One region of the Paenibacillus sp. CR_12 genome, then DNA from elsewhere that is predicted to be linked to it. Evidence: predicted binding sites of a transcription regulator. Region 1 holds the regulator's gene; each other region holds the start of a gene.
The links. Region 1 encodes Rex, which represses fermentation and respiration genes when NADH is low (regulators of the CRP and FNR family bind a similar motif). Its sites were predicted from a motif close to TTGTGAAATATTTCACAA; they were not measured.
Positions count from the first base shown of each region.

Region 2: a site for Rex is predicted at 2,551-2,568, ahead of RB297_RS20930 (DUF438 domain-containing protein). Genes of this name have one in related genera too.
Region 3: a site for Rex is predicted at 3,845-3,862, ahead of nirB (nitrite reductase large subunit NirB). Genes of this name have one in related genera too.

Region 1 covers NZ_JAVFHO010000001.1:40,576-47,083, forward strand. The annotation lists gene dinG (ATP-dependent DNA helicase DinG) at 1-2,332, shown strand, start outside; gene RB297_RS00240 (redox-sensing transcriptional repressor Rex) at 2,397-3,062, shown strand; gene RB297_RS00245 (amidohydrolase) at 3,037-4,338, shown strand; gene RB297_RS00250 (cell wall elongation regulator TseB-like domain-containing protein) at 4,370-4,888, shown strand; gene RB297_RS00255 (hypothetical protein) at 5,147-5,680, shown strand; gene RB297_RS00260 (AAA family ATPase) at 5,673-6,508, shown strand, end outside.
Region 2 covers NZ_JAVFHO010000005.1:505,183-511,690, forward strand. The annotation lists gene RB297_RS20920 (mechanosensitive ion channel family protein) at 1-286, opposite strand, end outside; gene RB297_RS20925 (DUF5381 family protein) at 467-940, opposite strand; gene RB297_RS20930 (DUF438 domain-containing protein) at 1,204-2,463, opposite strand; gene RB297_RS20935 (HNH endonuclease) at 2,860-3,312, opposite strand; gene RB297_RS20940 (pectate lyase family protein) at 3,529-5,586, opposite strand; gene RB297_RS20945 (sensor domain-containing protein) at 5,975-6,508, opposite strand, start outside.
Region 3 covers NZ_JAVFHO010000004.1:126,801-133,308, reverse strand. The annotation lists gene RB297_RS16280 (sugar phosphate isomerase/epimerase family protein) at 1-827, shown strand, start outside; gene RB297_RS16275 (ThuA domain-containing protein) at 871-1,593, shown strand; gene RB297_RS16270 (uracil-DNA glycosylase) at 1,770-2,432, shown strand; gene RB297_RS16265 (winged helix-turn-helix transcriptional regulator) at 2,587-2,907, shown strand; gene RB297_RS16260 (hypothetical protein) at 3,091-3,768, shown strand; gene nirB (nitrite reductase large subunit NirB) at 3,948-6,386, shown strand; gene nirD (nitrite reductase small subunit NirD) at 6,480-6,508, shown strand, end outside.

The DNA of each region.
Region 1 (6,508 bases):
CGACGAGGACAGCGATTTGGCCTGGTTCTTTGACGGCATTCGTTCCGACAGGGAGCACCGAGCCGTACAAGCGGGAGACACCCATACGTACTACCGCCAGTTTGCCTTGGCGGTGGATGATTGGAACGATATAGCACCTGTCAGAGATGAGACGGAGCCCAACCCTTTGGCCGATGTAAGCTTCGAGCAATACATGAACGATGTCCGTGAACGCCTGAAGGAAACGCTGCCTCATTACGAGAGCAGGGATGCCCAGGACATGATGTTCCAGGAAGTGATGCAGGCGCTGGATGACAATAAACATCTATTGATCGAAGCGGGCACGGGAACCGGCAAATCCCTTGGATATTTGCTGCCGTCGATCTATCAAAGCGTGAAGCAGGAACAGAAGGTTATGGTGAGCACGCATACGATCAACCTTCAAGAACAGCTGCGTGACCGGGATATTCCCCTGCTCACCCAGGTTGTTCCTTTTCCTTTTAAGGCGGCCATTTTCAAGGGCAGGGGACATTATTTGTGTTTGAGAAAATTTGAACATAAAATAAATAGAAGAGATTTTCATTCCCCGAAGGAAGACGTAATCACGGCGGCCCAGATGCTGGTCTGGCTGACCCAGACGGAGAACGGGGATGATGAAGAGCTAAACCTTGGCGGACGGGGAGGGGATTTCTGGGAGACCATCTCCAGCGATTCGGATTCTTGCCTCGGACGCGCCTGTCCTTGGTTCCGCAAATGCTACTATCACAGGGCCAAGCATGAAGCAGGCATCGCGGATGTCGTCATTACGAACCATTCGAAGCTGTTCACCGACGTGAAGGCGAATCATCAGCTGCTGCCAAGCTATGAGCGCCTCGTCATCGACGAAGCGCATCATCTTGAGGATGTCGCCGGCAAGCACCTTGGCTTGCAGATGAAGTATTTTTCGGTGGTCCATACCTTGACCCGCATGTACAAAGACAGCCGAAGCGGGCAGCTCCCGGCTCTGCGCCAGCTGCTGCAAGCTTCGCCGCACGAGAAGGCAGTCGAATGGTCTTCCGTCATCGACCGTTTGTATCCGGACCTCATTACCGCAAAAGAGAACTGGGATCGGCTCAGCGATCAATTGTTCGGACTGCTTCCGGAACGCGGAGACGCTTCTCCGGGAGATGCCGGCCAATTCTCGCTCCGCCTGTCCCCGCTTAAGAAGCCGAAGGATTGGGATTCGATGGCCGAACTGGAGCATCAAATTCATCTGACGCTGGGCGATGTCGTGCGCAAGGGCGATAAGCTGATCGCCGAAATGAAGGAAGATTTGGATGACTACAGCGCGGACAGCCTGTTAACCGACCTATCGGGCCTATTTAAGGACCTGGCCGCGCATCGCGAAGACCTGCGCTCCTTCATGGCCCTGAACGATGAGGGCACGGTATACTGGATGGAGGCGAACGGCAATTTCCGCAGCAAATCGCTGCAGTTGTATGCCGTGCCCGTCGACGTGAGCGCTCATCTGAAGGAATTGTTTTTTGACAAGAAACAAAGCGTGATTCTGACATCGGCAACCTTGTCGGTGGACAAATCGTTTCAGTTCATGATCGAAAACCTGGGTCTTCAGGAAGCGGCTGAAGCGGGGAACCTGAACACGGTTCAGCTCCCGTCCCCGTTTAATTACAGGGAACAAGCCCTTCTTGTCGTGCCGCGCGATTTTCCGAGCGTGAAGGGATCGGTCGGGGATGCACTCTTTGTGAATATGCTCGTGAAGTCTTTGGCCGATACGGCCGTCGCTACGCATGGCCGCATGCTCGTCCTGTTCACTTCGTACCGGATGCTGCGCCAGGTGCACGAGCCGCTGAAAGAAGCGCTTGCATCAAGCGACATCACGGTATTGGGACAAGGTATGGACGGAACCAGCCGTACCAAGTTAATCCGAAGATTTCAGGACAGCAGCGCTTCCGTGCTGCTGGGCACCAGCTCCTTCTGGGAAGGGGTAGACATCCCGGGCGAGGCGCTGACTTGTCTTGCCATCGTCCGGCTGCCGTTCCAGCCGCCGAATCACCCCTTGGTCGAGGCCAAGAGCGAACTGCTGCAGCAGCAGAAGAAGAATCCCTTCATGAAGCTTTCGGTTCCGCAAGCGGTCATTCGTTTCAAACAGGGGTTTGGGCGTCTGGTGCGAACAGCACAAGATAAAGGGATCGTGATCGTGTACGATACCCGGGTCATTGAATCCTATTACGGGAAGTATTTCTTATATTCCTTGCCGGGGCCGAAGATGGAGCATATGCCGACAGAGGGGATCGTTCCCCGAATTTCGGAATGGCTGCAGGAAGAGGCAAGCGCGGGAAACCAAGCGGAATAAAGTGAAACCAAGCACGATCAACAAAAAAGATGTAGTTATTAACCTATTATTAGGGGGAGCATGCATGAAATCGGAAAAAATTTCGGAAGCCGTGGTCCGCAGATTACCTGTATACTTGCGCTATTTGAATGAGCTTCAGAAGAGGGAGGTTTCCACGGTTTCCTCCCAGGAGCTGGGACAGAAGCTGGACCTCAATCCTGCTCAAATTCGTAAGGACCTGGCGTATTTCGGTGATTTTGGACGGAAAGGGATCGGATATGATGTTTCTTATCTGATCGAGAAGATTCGCCAGATTCTGAAGCTGGACCAGAAGATCAATGTCGCACTGGTCGGGGCCGGTAATCTTGGACATGCATTATCGAATTACAATGCATTCCTTAAGGATAATATGAAGATTGTGGCGATTTTCGATTCGTATTCTCCCAAAGTTGGTATGAAAATTAACAATTTGGTCGTACAGCCGATGGAAGAGCTGGAGAAGACGGTTCATGAGCACAGCATTCGAATCGGGATTATTACCGTTCCGGATTTCGAAGCGCAGAACGTCGCGAATCAGCTTATCGCCTCAGGGATCGAGGCGATTCTGAACTTTGCGCCAACCATCCTGAAAGCCCCAGCCCATATCCGGATTCATACGGCTGATTTTACAACGGATTTGCAAAGTTTGGCCTATTATTTGGATAACGGCAAGGAGGATGCAGCACATGACAACAACGAAGTGGATGGTTAAGAACGGAACGTTTGCAGTACTGGAGGAAAGCCAATCCGTGCTTCGCGGATACATGGTGGTTGAGAACGACCGGATCACGTACCTGGGCGAAGAGGAGCCCGTCGTGGAAGAGGGGACAGAGATTATCGACGGAACCCATCTGTTCTTCCTGCCCGGATTGGTGAACACGCATGGACATGCCGCCATGTCGCTTCTTCGCGGCTATGGGGACGATCTGGCGCTGCAAGTATGGCTTCAGGAAAAAATGTGGCCGATGGAAGCCAAATTCACGTCAGACGACGTATATTGGGGCACATCGCTCTCCGTGCTGGAGATGATCAAGGGCGGAACCACGACGTTTGTGGATATGTATGACCATATGGATCAGGTCGCGAAGGTTGTCCAGGACTCGGGAATGCGCGGCGTCCTGACGCGCGGCGTAATCGGTTTATGCCCGCCCGAGGTACAGCAGCAGAAGCTGGATGAGGCGGTGGCATTCGCGAAGGATTGGCATGGCAAGGCTGACGGCAGAATTACGACGATGATCTCGCCGCACGCGCCTTATACCTGCCCGCCGGATTTCATCGAAAAATTCGTTCAAGCATCCCATGACTTGAACCTGCCTTTGCATACCCATATGTCCGAAACGGAAACTGAAGTGGCTCAGAATGTTAAGGACTACGGGCTTCGCCCCGTTGCCCATTTGGAGAAGCTGGGCATGTTCTCCCGTCCTACGCTCCTTGCGCATGCCGTTCATCTGACCGATGAAGAAATCGAAGTCTTGGCCAAGCACCAAGTAGCCGTATCGCATAATCCCGGAAGCAATTTGAAGCTTGCCAGCGGAGTCGCCCGCGTACCTGCGCTGCTGAAAGCCGGCGTAACGGTGTCGCTCGGTACCGACGGACCTGCTAGCAACAATAACCTGGATATGTTCGAAGAGATGCGGCTGGCTGCCCTGATCCATAAAGGAGTAAGCGGGGATCCGACGGCCATTCCGGCCTCCGAAGCGCTCCGAATGGGCACGGTATACGGAGCCAAGTCCGCTTTCCTTGAGGATATCGGTATGCTCGCGGTTGGGATGAAAGCCGATATGATCGCATTGAATACGGATCAGGCGCATTTCCTTCCACGGACCGACTATATTTCTCACGCGATCTACTCTGCCAGCGCGAAGGATGTAGAGCATGTATGGGTTGACGGCAAGCAGTTGGTGAAGAATGGCGCGAGCCTTACTCTCGACGAGGAACGCATCCGCCGGGAAGCGCAGCGTGCATTTGAGCGTCTTACAACCCTCTAGGGAATAATCAAGGGGAGCGAGGAAGACGGATTTGAAGAAAAAAACGAAGTGGATATTGCTGAGCGTGTCCGGCGTCCTGCTATTATTGCTTGGCCTACAGCTCTATTATTCCTATGTTATGAAAGATACGTGGAATGAAGAAAGAATGGCGATCCTTGCAGCGAAACAGCATGGCCAATTGGTCTCGTCCGACAAGACCTATAAATCGGTATGGGGCGAGGACAATAACTATTGGGTGGTCAGCGGGAAAGATAAAGACAATCAAGACCGCATGGTCTGGGTGAAGTTTACGGACGATAACGTTCCTGTTGAAGGGACAGATGCCGTTCAGTCGGTGTTATTGAATACGGGCATGTCAGAGGCCGTGATGCGGGACCAGATCCGTAAAGAAATGCCGGGTGCGGTCATCAAGCGATTGCTGCCGGGAATGTATGAAGGCGAGTATGCCTGGCAGCTGCAATATGAAAACAACGGTCAGCGCGGTTACCGATTCTATCGTTTTCAAGACGGAAACGCCATCGGAAATGATATTATTCTTCCTAATCAATAAGAAAACAAATGAAAAGGCGTCCCCTCATAGGGATGCCTCTTTGGCACATAAATATGTAAGCGCATACAGAAATAAATTGGTAAAACTGTTCTAAATATTTTCACAGACAAGCATGAAAAAGTATATAAGATGTGATATACTCGTACTTGTACGAATTGAGCAGATCAATTACATGCCTCACCATATATCGTTGATATATGTATTATTGTGCTGCAATTGCTATACAAAATTTCATATCGAAATTGAAGGAGGAACTTCATGAAACTGCGCATTGTACCTATCATGCTGACTGTCGTGATCTCAGCATCGGTCCTCTTTGGCGGTTGGTTTCTGTATCGGCAGATGGCTTTGCAGAATCCGCTCGCAACTGTTGTGTCACAATACGATGGCGTGAAAAGTTCTCATATAGATATTAAACAGGATACCGTGACTTTGAATCTTGATTTGGCTCCGGATGCGAATTTACAAGGTTTGGTTCAGCATATTAAGCAGGAAGGCAAGTCCGTGATCGGGAAGCGGGAATTGAGAATCCAGGTGGAGGACCATTCCTCGGAAGCATTGGATCAATGGTGGGAGCAAGCCATGCTGTCGGTTGCCGAAGCGATGGACAATAAGCAGTATACCGATATTCAATCATCGCTCGAGCAGCTGGCTGCCCAGTCGCCGAATTTGAAAGCAAAAGCAACGATCGATGACACCAATGTCTATGTCAGCTTGTCGGACGGCAAGTCTGGTAAATTTATAATCTTGCCGCGTCAACCTGGCAAAATGGAGGTGTGGAACCGTGCCTAAATTAGCAAAAGAAATCATGTTAGGCTTCATTCCGGTTTTGTTGGTATTCCTTGTGTTTGTCGGCGTGAACATCGTGCCTCTCTTAATAGCGGCAGGACTCGTAGGCGGCTTGCTGTTTATAGCCAAGATGAAGGGCGGCATCGCGGTTGGTGCCGGAAATGAGCGAAAGCGGAAGAAGAGCGGCCCGGCCAAGCTGACGTTCGAGGAAATCGGCGGGCAGGATAACGCTAAGCAGGAGCTGCGGGAAGCATTGGATTTTCTGATTCGTCACGAGGATATCAAGAAATTCGGCATACGTCCATTGAAGGGGATTCTTCTCACAGGGCCTCCGGGAACAGGGAAGACCTTGATGGCCAAGGCTGCTGCCCATTATACCGACTCTATATTTGTCGCTGCTTCCGGCAGTGAATTCGTGGAGATGTATGTCGGCGTCGGTGCAGGGCGTATCCGGGATTTGTTCAAGGATGCCCGCAACCGCGCGGCCAAAGAAAACAAGCAAAATGCCATCATCTTCATCGATGAGATCGACGTCATCGGCGGTAAACGCGAAGGCGGCCAACAGCGAGAGTACGATCAAACGCTGAATCAGCTGCTGACCGAAATGGACGGCATCTATTCGCAGGACACGCCTCGCATTCTGGTGATCGCCGCAACGAACCGTAAAGAAATGCTGGACAGCGCGCTGCTGCGTCCAGGACGATTCGACCGCCATATTCAAGTGGATCTGCCTGACAAGAAGGGCCGGACGCATATCTTGAACCTGCATGCTGGCAATAAGCCGCTGCATCAAGATGTCGACCTGGAGAAAATAGCAGAGGAAGCCTACGG
Region 2 (6,508 bases), on a different contig from region 1:
TCAGAATTTGGTACGCCGGAAAGATGGACGCCGAAAAATAAATAATGATTGCCGGCACAAGATGCGACAGCTTGTGGAACACTTTTTTCTCCACGATGATATTGTCCCATGTGTACCGATTGTTGTTGACGATATGAATAATCGTCTTCAGCACGATTTTTTTGGTAATAAAATTGGCCAGTATGGAGACCACCGCGATAAAAACGACCATGATCATATTCGAGAGATATCCAATGGTTTGTTCGCTCATGCCATATCCGTCTAGTTGATTTTTGATAAAGTCCATTGTTTCCTCCTGACGCAGTTTAAGATTAGCCTATTATTATAGAGGAGATTCTAGTACTGCGCAAAGTTCAGAATCAGACATCGCTGGGTTGATTTGGAAGATGCTTGGTGTAAGACGGTCTGTTTGAAAAACAAAAAAAGAGCACCGAAAAGGTGCTCTCTTGGTCTGATTCGATCAGATCTATTTCGCTTCCTTTCCGTTACGGCTGATCAACCCCCGCAGACGCTTCATGACAGACTGAATTTCGGTATCGGTCAACAAATAATACGTATTCACAGTCCAGGTCTCTCTGTTGTTCAAATGAAAAATCAACACAGGAAACTTCGGAAGCAGCCACTTCCGAATGGATGGTCCGCTGTAGCTGATGCTTGTAATCTTCGTCCAGGCCACGGTCCGCGTACCGTCTGAAATGGAATTTTGATCGTAGGTGATGAGCTGCGTGTCTGATTTCAGGGCCCTTGGCAAGCTGACAACCAGATATCCTCCAAAAAACGGAATCCCTATTATGGCTGATGTGATACAAAAAAACTTACGAATAAAGGAAGTATCCATAATAAAGGCCGCGTACAGCAGAAACAGGCAGGCCAGCACAAACAATAAACTACCAAGTGCTTTGCCCCATGCCACGGATTTTCGATACGATATCCCGTTCATGATTTAGCGCCTTTCTAAAATGATTTGAACAGTCCTTTAATCCAGCTAACTCCACTTTCGACTGCTTAAGCTGTGCCGTGGTGATACCTCTATTGTATCAAAGAGCCGTTTCTTTTTGTTTGGCTAGATGAAAAAGAGGCCTTGTCTCCGTCATTTACGATGACTTTTGAGACAGCCCCTTTTAGTATGTATGATGGCGAAGCGTGGCTGTTAGAAACCACAGTTCGCCGGATCGCATTTTGACTAAATTGAACATACGAAACTTACGGTGAGAGGATCCGCTTTTGACCGGTGAGCTCCTGGATCGGCTTAATGTTTTGAGTGAATTCCAGCGTGCCTAAGTAGTTTCCTTCTTCATCCCTTACGGCAAAATAACGAATGTAGACAAATTTATCTTTAACCGGGATCCAGAAATCTTCTGCATCTTTGACACCTGCTTTGAAATCAGCGAGCAGCTGATTGACGACATGAACGCTTTGCGGAGGATGGCAGTTCTGAACACTTCGGCCGATCACCGCTTTGGTACGAACGAAGATTCGTTCTTTGCCCTGTGAAAAATATCGAACGATATCATGTTCATCGATAAAGGTTAGGTCGACCGGTAAATGATTTAAGATGGATTCCATCTGTTTGACCGATAAAATGCCTGTACTCATCCGGATATATCCCTCTTGCAGCGGAGAAGACCCCAATCCCTGACCTGCGCCAGGTTCAGCTGCCCTTTCAGGAATCCATGGTTGATCCGGCGCAACCAAGCAATAACCGACTTCTTCGCTTTGGGCAGCAATTAGAAGCCATTCATCTTCCGTCAACTTCTCCAGAGCCATTGGCAATAAAATATGTTCCTCTTTATAGATCATTTCTGTTACTTCATTTAAGACGCGTTTGGCAAGGTCCACTACGCTCTGCGCATTGCCCTCATCATGAGTGAGTTTGGCTTTCACTTCTTTTATTCCCATTCGGATACCGTCATCGACTGCCCACATCACCTTGGTTGGTCCATAAATTCCGTATTTTTCGAGAAACGGAAAGAGCAAATTTTCTTTGCGGCTGTAGTGTTTGTCTACATCATAGAGGAGACTGAAATCCTCCAGCAATTTGAGGCGATTGGCCTCCCCTTGATCCTTCAGAAATTGATCCAGATGCAGCGCGATTTTGAAATTTGCCAGTCGATCGATTTCTTGGTTCTCCCTCTTAAACGTAAACACAGGATGTCCCGGCTGCTCTTCAGGTTGATGAGCTCTGTGAATGTCTTGGATGGAACCTTTGAATACCGTTTTAGCATGCACGCTGCACAGTCGTTGTACTTCGGTTACCGGTATTCCTTCCTCCTGCATCAGTACTTGTTCCAGTTCCGAAATTTCATCAACCGATATTTCGCCCACAGCTTGATTGAATTTTGACTTCACTTCCTCCACGCTTTTTCCATGGTGCAGCTCTTTAATGATTTCCTTGAGCAAATGTATATGGGCCGTTCGATGAGCAGAAATTCCTTCCTCACGGTTATTAATGAGTTCACTCATGTTCATCACCTCTGTTTTGATTCAATATATAAAGATGAAGTTCGATTCTGTTTACATCTCTAAACTAGCATCCTCATGCTCCACGGCTTGTGATTAAAAGCACAAAGGGAATGAAAATTCATTGAACAACGAAAGGTGACTCGTCTTCTTCGAAAAGTCTTTCTCCAACTTACCTCTGTATTCTAGGTATTTCCTGCACGCTGTCTAATCCGAACTGTCTCCCCTCCTAACATAATCACAGCCGCTTTTATATCGGTATGAGAGAGGCGAGGGATCTTAACCCTGTCCGAAGACGACACCACATAGGCCACAATTTTAATGTCGGCAAAATGAATGAGCGCGTCACGATTTCTGCACAAACTTCGGTCGGTCAAAACAACAATTCTAAGCCTTTACTTAAGTGCCTCTTTTTTTCAATTGACGATGCCTGTATTTAGCTATAAAGATACGCCAGCTAAGCTTCATAAGATTTGGAACAGCGTGTGCGTTTTCTTTGAGAAAGGACAATGCAGAACGGTTTCCTCGCTTCGTATTGCATTCGCTGCATGAAGCGATCAGGTTGTGCGGAAGATCGGAGCCGCCTTTGCTTGAGGGGATCATATGGTCCACTGTCGTGGCGTGTTGTCCGCACCACAAACAAGTGTGATGATCTCGTTTCAGTGCAGCTTTGCGATAGTCCCGAAATAAGAACGGATTATAAAGCAATTGGATCGTCTGCTCATCAACCCAGACAGCTCGCGATCGCTCAACTTCCCGCCAAGCCCGATGGGGCAAACATGGTGTCAGTTGTTGACCATCCATATTGAGTACCGTTATCAATGGTTCCTCTCCATCACGGGTACGACTCATCGATTTCACTCCATCTGTACGACATACTTTAACCTATAGTATTAATATAAAACAAAAACACTATCCTCATGCGGATGATGTTCATCATGGTGAAGACGAGGGGAGTCGAACCCCTGCCCGAAGATAACATCAACAGTTAAAATATAAAAAGCGACCGAAATCACGGTCGCTTTTTATATTCATATGAGAGACGCGCGGGAGCCCCCCTGTCCTGCTCTACTCCAACTCCATATAAAAGAGATTCGTCGTATGATCTTTTGTAATCGTATGCGCTCCTGGAGCAAGTGGCACACTGACCATACCATTCGTCATGGAATAACTCGTTCCATCAATCTTGATTTTGGTTCCGTCTGCCGAATTAAACACCAATGTTAATGTAGCGGTTTCCGTAGAGGTAAAGGTAATGCGGGTTGAACTCTCGATTTTCAAACATTGGGTTAGCGTTAAGCCGTTATACGCCACAGTTCCCTTGGTTGTGGAGAGATTCCCTACAATATTAAAGAAATCGCTTGCCAATCCGGACGTTGTAAAGTTGTGAACTTGTTCTCCAGTGGACGGCTCTGGTTCTGGTTCCGGCTCCGCCCCGGTTGAATTCCCGCCTACGGATACAAGCCCGCTGGTGTAGCTGCTTATTTTAGCCATAAGAGCTGTATTGAGGGCATAGGACGTGTCGTCGACGGCATCATTGAATTGCCAGGTGAAGTCCCCGTTATTCAGGCGTCCGGCTTGTGCGGTAACAATCTGTTCCACATCGCTCACGTTATCGATGTCGGCGCTATTTACTCCCGTATCGACGGTTGTGTCGAAGTTATTATAAGCCGTTCCTCCCACGAATGCTTTGTATGAGCTTGGTACGGTTTCAATTCTTGACGAAGCCAAGTATGCATCGAATGAGGTTGCATTTGCCGGAGCTGTTCCGGTATTGGAATTTGCATAAATCAGGCTGTCCGCATCTACGATCCTATTGTTATAGGCCTTAATCACGCCTCCGTCTTCGCCCGAAAAGGTCCCTTCCCCTAAAGCATCCGTACCTTGCAAGGAGCTCAACATCGGGTATTTGGCATGTCTAAAGTAATTGGATTCCACAAAGGCCGAAGCTCCCGTTGTCACACCGACCCCATATTTTGAGACTCCGTCATAGAAGTTATTATAGATGTGAACCGATGCCAATCGGATTCGCGGATGGCGGGAGTCCGAGTGATCGAACCAGTTATGGTGGAAGGTGACAAAGAATTCCTCCGATTCACTCAACCCGACCAAAGCCACTTTTCCCGAATCCCAGTAGTGATTGTAGGAGATTGTAATATAGGTCGATCCTTTTTTCAGATCCGTTGAACCATCGCCCTTGGCCTGGTCGGCATCTCCTCCTGCGGTTCCATAAAATAGATCGTTATTATGCACCCACACGTTGACGTTTCCTGTATCCATGGAAATTCCATCATCAGGAAACAACATGAGCCCGAGGTTTCTTACTTCCACATTCCCTACGTATCTAAGGAGCAATCCCCACCCATAAGCATAAGCGTCGTCTCCGATCCCTTCGATCGTCATATTCATTTCCGAGTAATCGTTTTTGCCTTTTACTTGAAGGTAGCCGCTGCTATTCAGCTGTCCGCTCATGTCGTCATCGGTAACTTTTCCAATAAACCGGATCGCAAGAGGGGTTGTGTCATAGCCTTTTTGTCTTAGCGTCAAAATCTCGCCGATCCCCACGCCCGTTTGAACCCCGCCTGAGCTGTTGATTTTCACATCAAGGGTTACGGTTCGTGCCGTCTCGGAGGTCACATAAATAACTTGTGCACCATCTTTAAGCGTACCGTCATCATTGTAGGCACCCGAGCCAGTCCCGTATGGCGAGTCTGAGGAAAAAGCAAATCCGGATCGATCATGCGGCGCTACGGATAGGTTATTCGAAACGACACTTACCGTTGAACCGTCCGACAGCCTGGCTTCAACCTTCATCACATAATTTCCTGCTGCGAGTCCAACGGCATCTGCTCTCCAATAGGAAGGGTATTGCCGGATCAGCTCATTATCCATTTGTTGATAGCTGGAATCCGGCGCATTGGCGTGTTTCACGTAGACATTGTATCCCTCCGCATTACTCACGGGTGACCATTCTATATACGCCGTTTCATTCCAGCCCCCGCCGCCGATAATCGAAAGACCGGCAGCATGGACCGTTGTCTTATTCACCCATCCTCCCGCTATGAGAGCTAGCGCCAGAGAAAACAACAATACCATGCCGGTTACCTTTGCAACGCTGTTCTTCATTTCATCTCCTCCTTTTTTTATTCACTTGTACTTTGTAATCGCTTGCAATAAATTAGAGCTTTCTTATCAGCCTCCTCGCTTTATGGACCCTGTCTGTCAAACAATGTCCTTGTTTAAAATCAACAAATTTTGGAATTCCACCCACAGCTTATCAGCTGCGGAAACAGTTCCGAAACAATCATTTTGTTATAACCTGCGCATTCCGCGATATTCTGAGTTAATGATTATAGGTCGGGGAAATGACACTTTCTCTTGGACAACATCCATCCGGGATGGTCGTGAACGGCTGAAAGCTGCAGATACAAGGCGTAGATCGGGCTATATTTCAGGCTTAAACCGGACGCAAAAACGAAAAAGCGACCGGTTAAGGTCGCTTTGGGGAGATCTTCTAAAGATCTCTATGGGCTGGCTGCATCATCCCTTGAGTGGGGTGATCCTCTGGGTACTCGTAATATTGCGACTGAACGGGCGCATGGATTTGTGCTTCCATTGGCGGCACTGACGGCTGCTGATAGGGCTCATCCACGTACATGATTCTGCGCAGAATTTGCATAAGCCCATTCACGACGCGCAGCGCGACCCAGAACAGGACAAGCCCAACGCCTACGTACAACAGGTATTGCTGATTATAAGTCCAATCGATATGAAAATAACTGAACAAGCTATTCTCCAAAATATCAAGCTGCATTTCATTCATCAAAATGATATGCACGACCGGAAGAGCAATCAATCCGAGTCCCAGTGAAATCACCGTCACCATAATAACAAAGAATACGATGCCGGTAACAAATCTTAGTAATACGAGCAGCAGGTTTCGAATAAAGAGCGCTCCGTCAAAACCGCTCACCATTCGTTTCAACCAATTCTGCCCAGTTTCAGACTGGTGATTGTAGGTATACGATACAGTAGGATTAGGTAAACC
Region 3 (6,508 bases), on a different contig from region 1:
TGCTGGAGAATGAAACCGCGCTGAAAAACTTCAAAAACGCGGTGGAATCCCGCGGGCTGATCATTAGCGCACTGAGCTGCCACGGCAATCCGCTTCATCCGCAAAAGGCAATCGCTAAAGAATTCCATGACACATACGTAAAAACGGTGGAGCTTGCCGAAAAGCTTGAAGTACCTGTTGTCAACACATTCTCCGGCTGCCCAGGCGACCACGAGGATGCCAAATACCCGAACTGGCCGGTAGCGCCTTGGCCTAACGACTATCAAGAGATCCTGACTTGGCAGTGGGATAACAAGGTCATTCCTTATTGGACCGAGTGGGGTAAATTTGCGGCAGACCGCAATGTCAAAATCGGTTTGGAACTGCACGGCGGCTTCTCTGTTCACACGCCGGGCACGCTGCTCCGTTTGCGCGAAGCCGCAGGCGAAGTGATCGGTGCCAACCTGGATCCGAGCCACATGTGGTGGCAAGGGATCGACCCTGTTCAAGCGATTCAAATTTTGGGCCGCGAAGGAGCGATCCACCACTTCCATGCGAAGGATACTAGCATTGATCCGATTAACGTGAACAAACACGGTCTCACGGATATGCAGTCGTATGCGAACATGCTGGATCGCGCTTGGCAGTTCCGCAGCGTAGGTTACGGACACGATGTGAAGGAATGGGCGGATATGATGAGTGCTCTTCGCCTGGTTGGATATGACTATGTCGTGAGCATTGAACATGAAGACGGACTGATGTCCGTTGAAGAAGGCTTCTCCAAAGCGGTGCAAAACCTTCAGCAAGTGCTGATCGAAGAGCCGCTCGGAGAAATGTGGTGGGTCTAACAGCGTAGAGAATAACGAATAAGCAATTAGGGGGAACAGCAACATGCTTAACGTAACCATATGGAATGAATTCGTGCACGAGAAAATCCATGATGAGGTTCGGAGCGTTTATCCAACGGGCATTCACACAGCTTTGGCGGAGGGTCTGCAAAATCCGGATTTCATCATTAGAACGGCAACGCTCGACCAGCCGGAGCATGGATTGACGGACGATGTACTGGATTCAACCGATGTGCTGTTGTGGTGGGGGCATATGGCTCATGACCAGGTTAGTGACGAAATCGTAAGCAAGGTCGTAAAACGCGTGCAGGATGGTATGGGACTGATCGTTCTCCATTCCGGACATTTTTCCAAACCGTTCAAAGCTTTGATGGGCACGAGCTGCGATTTGAAGTGGCGCGAAGCAGGAGAACAGGAAATTATTTGGAGCGTGAATCCGACGCATCCGATTGCGGCGGGAATTACGGGACCGATCATCATCGAGCACGAGGAAATGTACGGGGAGTTCTTTGACATTCCGGCCCCCGATGAGCTGGTATTCGTCAGCAATTTCGAGGGCGGGGAAGTGTTCCGCAGCGGATGCACATTCAAACGCGGGCATGGGAACATTTTTTACTTCCGTCCAGGGCATGAGACCTATCCAACCTACTACAACCCCGAAGTGCTGAAAGTGATCTCCAATGCGATTAACTGGGCTCATTCCACGGCAGGCAAGCAAACGTTCGGCAACAGTCAGCCGGTTCGCGCGCTTCCCGTTTTAGTCTAAGCAATAAACAGCGCATTATCTTAATCATCAACGAACGAGCCGTTCAAGGTACAGTCCTTGTTCGGCTCGTTTTTTTGGTATGTTGGGGCTGCTTTTTCGAAATGTTTTTGCCGGCTGGGGATAGAATATACGTGAATATGGGGTATTGTATGATATAGGAGAGGGGGGCTGTACACATGAACGAAGTACAAAGCGCACCTGTAGATCCCGCAATCATCGCCATATGCCGGGCCAGGCTCGTCCATCAACCCGTTGAGGGCTTCCTGCTCGGAAGGGGAGTCCGCTTTGCGAAAATCATGTTCATCGGGGAAGCGCCCGGAGCTCATGAAGTTTTGGAAGGCAAACCTTTCGTAGGGCAGGCCGGACAAGAGATGAACGCGTACCTGGAACGTCTGAAACTGACGCGGGACCAGGTATATATTACCAGTGCCATGCGAAGCAGGCCCTACAAGGATAAAGTGCTCGTGAGGCCTTCGGGCGAGAATGTCATCAGCCGATCGAATCGCACGCCGACCAAGGCGGAAATTTTGGCGCATGCGCCTTTGCTTGATGAAGAGATCCGATGGGTCCGCCCGGACATCCTGGCACCGATGGGAAATACGGCGCTGCACCGGTTAATCGGAAGCCATGAAACGGTGACGTCGCTGCACGGCAAGCTGATGGAGGGCCCGGTTCAGCAAGCGGCAGATCCGGAAAATCCCGGAGCAGGCTATGTTTTTTCACCGGAGACCTATAAGATATTCCCTCTGTTCCATCCAGCGGCGGTGCTGTATAATAGGAAATTATCCACTTTGATTGAGGACGATTTGGATATTTTGGCTCGGATATTAGGGGGATAAGCGCTGATTTTCTGGGAAAAAGGGGCTAGGAGGTTTTCAGCTTCTCGAAAATATGCTAAAATGAAACATACTTACAATTCGTAAGTTTTCTAGATTTTTGGGTAAGCTTATGAGTTTCTATAAACAAGGTGACTTCGTAAAGAGGTGAAGGGATATGGAAGTTACAAATGTTACGATGTGTCCCCGTTTCGAATCGGCCTTTTCTTTTCTGGGCAAACGGTGGAATGGCTTGATTATTCAAACGCTGATGAGCGGGCCTAAGCGCTTTAAGGATATTTCGAATTTGATTCCGTCCATGAGCGATAAAATGCTCTCCGAGCGGATGAAGGATTTGGAATGCGAAGGCATACTGATTCGTCATGTCTATCCGGAAACTCCGGTACGTATTGAATATGAACTGACTGAAAAAGGCAAAGCACTGCGTCCGGTGATGGAGCAAATTTCATCCTGGGCAGAACAATGGGTCGACAGATGAGTCATCATAAGACTCCCGTTGACGATTAAACCCTGGCATGAGATATCCTCATTTCAGGGTTTTTTTTCTAACCAGAATGGCTGAGTTTTCGTTTCGTCCTGCAAAAACATCCGGACATGCACCAAGCTGACGCACCTTCTATATGATGTAATAATCCAGGCGGCATATCAAGGAGGCGAGCCCATGATCAAGCGAACGAATATCTCCCGGTTCCATTATGGACAAGAGGACATCTCAGAGCTTGAAAACGCTTCATTACAAGTGCTTCATATATTTGAGAAAACCAAGCGGGTGCTGAGCCAGTATGTACCGGAATCACTATGGTCGGCCGTGTGTGGAACAAGCCCAGACGCTGTAGCATCCCTTAGCCAAGACGGCACAGCTCGGGTCGACATGTTCCAGAAGTGGGTCAAGACTCCCGGCGGATGGAAGTTCATTGGTTATGAAACCGAAACATTGAATTCGTCTTCCGAGCAAAATAAGGGACGGATGGGAAGATTCCTGCATATGATCATCTGGTCGCTCTACGAGAAAATCGTGATGCTGCATCCCTTCCTCGGCAGCGAAGCGTTCTTCGACGGGGAGGAGCTGGACGTGATCGCCCATTATTTTGTGCCTACGTATATTAGTGCCTTATCTTTGGTGCAGCAAGGAAAAGCCTATAAGACCATTCAGGCCGGCATCGTACTGTACCAGGAGCATATCGAGGCGCCTGCCGTCATCATGCAGTCGGAAGGAGGCCTTTTGGAGGGGAATTGGATGACCGGGGTGAACCTGGATGCGGGGGGATTTGCCGGAATTCGTCCCTATTTAAAAGTGCCCGGCGGCGAACGAGCCTATATGGAAGCCGAAATCATATAGCAGGCCGTTTCTTTAGGATAACCTTGTTCCAATCGGACAGGGTTATTTGGTATTTTTATTTAAATTTTAAAGATTAATGTGAAATAAATCACAAAAATATATGCCCTTACACGATATAATTTACTTGTAACCAGTGGAATATACGAGCACAAGATCACGTGTTGGGGAGGAATCAAACGATGTCCAATATAAAGAGAGATAAGTTGGTTATCATTGGCAACGGTATCGCAGGCATAAGCACGGTCGAGCAAATCATTAAATTGGGTGGGAAATTTGACATCACCGTCATTGGACAGGAGCCTCACCCGAACTACAATCGCATTATGCTGTCCTATGTGCTGGAAGGCAGCAAAACCTTGGACGACATTGTATTGAATGACTGGAAATGGTACGAGGACAATCAGATCACCCTGCATACGGGTGTGACCGTCACCGCCATCGACGGGGAGCGCAAGGTAGTGACGGCCGATAACGGATTGACGGTTCCTTATGACAAATTGATTATAGCTACAGGTTCGAAACCTTTTATATTGCCTGTACCGGGCAGTGATAAAGAGGGAGTTATCGGATTTCGAAACATCGCCGACTGCACGCAGATGCTTCAAGCCGCCAAGGCATACAAGAAAGCGGCCGTCATCGGCGGAGGGCTGCTGGGTCTGGAAGCCGCTAAGGGATTGGTCAGCCTGGGCATGGAGGTGACGGTGGTTCATCTCATGCAGGATTTGATGGAGAGCCAGCTGGATTCCATGGCATCGGGGATGCTGCAAAGGGAGCTGGAGCGGCAGGGCATCCGGTTCTTATTAGGCAAACAAACCACGGAAATCATGGGCGATGAGAGGGTCACGGGGCTGCGGTTCAAAGATGGGGATGAGCTTGAAGCGGAACTCGTGGTCATGGCCGTGGGGATCAGAGCGAACGTTGCTGCCGCCCAAGCGAGCGGTATCGAAGTGAACCGGGGAATCGTAGTCAACGATTATCTTCAGACCTCGTGGCCGGATGTGTATGCGGTCGGCGAATGCTGCGAGCATCGGGGGGCATGCTACGGCCTGGTTGCGCCGTTGTTCGAGCAGGGGCAGGTTCTTGCCAAGCATCTCTGCGGCGTGGACGGCCAGCCTTACGAGGGCAGCATCGTATCGACGAAACTGAAAATCAGCGGCGTTGATGTATTCTCCGCAGGAGAATTCATGGAGCAGGCTGAGCACTCGGTGATCGTGGCGAAGGACGATTGGCGCAAGACTTATAAGAAAATCCTGCTGCGCGACAATATCATCGCCGGCGCGATATTGTTCGGGGATGTCAGCGATTCGGCCAGCCTTCAATCCATGATACGCAAAAAGACGGCCATGACCGAGGAGATCTATCATTCGATCATGGGCACCGAATGTGCAGGGAAAGGAAGCGGCAAGGCCTTCTCGCTGGATAAGATGCCCGACGATGAAATCGTCTGCGGCTGCAACGGCGTAACCAAAAAGGCCATTGTGGATGCCGTGACGCTTCAAGGCCTCAAGACGGTGGACGAAATCAAAGCTTGCACGGGAGCGACCCGTTCTTGCGGAGGCTGCAAGCCAATCGTGGAGCAAATCCTTCAGAGCGTACTGGGCGATGGCTTTAAGACGGCAGGCAAACAAGGCATATGTCCGTGCACCACGCTCGACCGGGACGAAATCGTCGCCGAAATCAGCGCCAAGGGGCTGACCACGACGAAGGAAGTCATGCATGTTCTGAACTTCAGCAACCCTGAGGGCTGCTCGAAATGCCGTCCCGCCATCCATTATTATCTGGCGATGCTGAATCCGGTGACCCATCAGGAGGAGAGGGAGTCCCGCTTCGTCAACGAGCGGATGAACGCCAACATTCAGAAAGACGGCACTTACACGGTAGTGCCAAGAATGTACGGCGGCGTTACCACGCCGGAGGATTTGAAGAAAATTGCGGACGTATCGCTTAAGTACAATGTTAAGGTCGTTAAGGTAACCGGCGGACAGCGACTGGATCTGATCGGCGTGAAGAAGGAAGATCTGCCAAGCGTATGGGAAGAGCTGGATATGCCGTCCGGTTATGCTTATGCCAAATCGCTGCGGACCGTCAAGACCTGCGTAGGCTCCCAATTCTGCCGCTTCGGCACGCAGGATTCGATGGGCCTGGGTGCATTCCTCGAGGAGAAATTCGAGCGGCTGGATTTTCCGGCGAAGTTTAAAATGGCGGTCAACGGATGTCCGCGAAATTGTGCCGAATCGTGCACGAAGGACATCGGGATCGTCGGCAATGACGGCGGATGGGAGATATTCGTCGGAGGCAACGGCGGAACGAAGGCGCGCCTGGCCGATTCGTTCTGTAAGGTGAAGACGGACGAGGAATTGATCGAGATCTGCGGCGCCTTGATGCAGTACTACCGTGAAACCGGCAAGTACCTCGAGAGAACGTCGGAATGGGTAGAGCGTCTGGGACTGGAACAAATCCGTGCGGCGGTCCTTGATGATGCTAAACAGCGTAAGGAGCTGGTGGAAAGAATTGAGCTGGCCCTGCAGCAAGTGGAAGATCCGTGGAAGAAAGTGCTGAACGACGATAAGCTGCGCAATACGCTGTTCCAGGACGCAAGACCGGTCGGCAGCAAGTAATCGAGGGGGAGAACGGTTCCCCCTCGGCTGCCGGATTATAGAGAGCTTATTGTTTGGATAGGAATCGAACAAGAGAAGTGGAGGCTGCGCATTATGGAAACCGGAACTTATATCACGGTAGG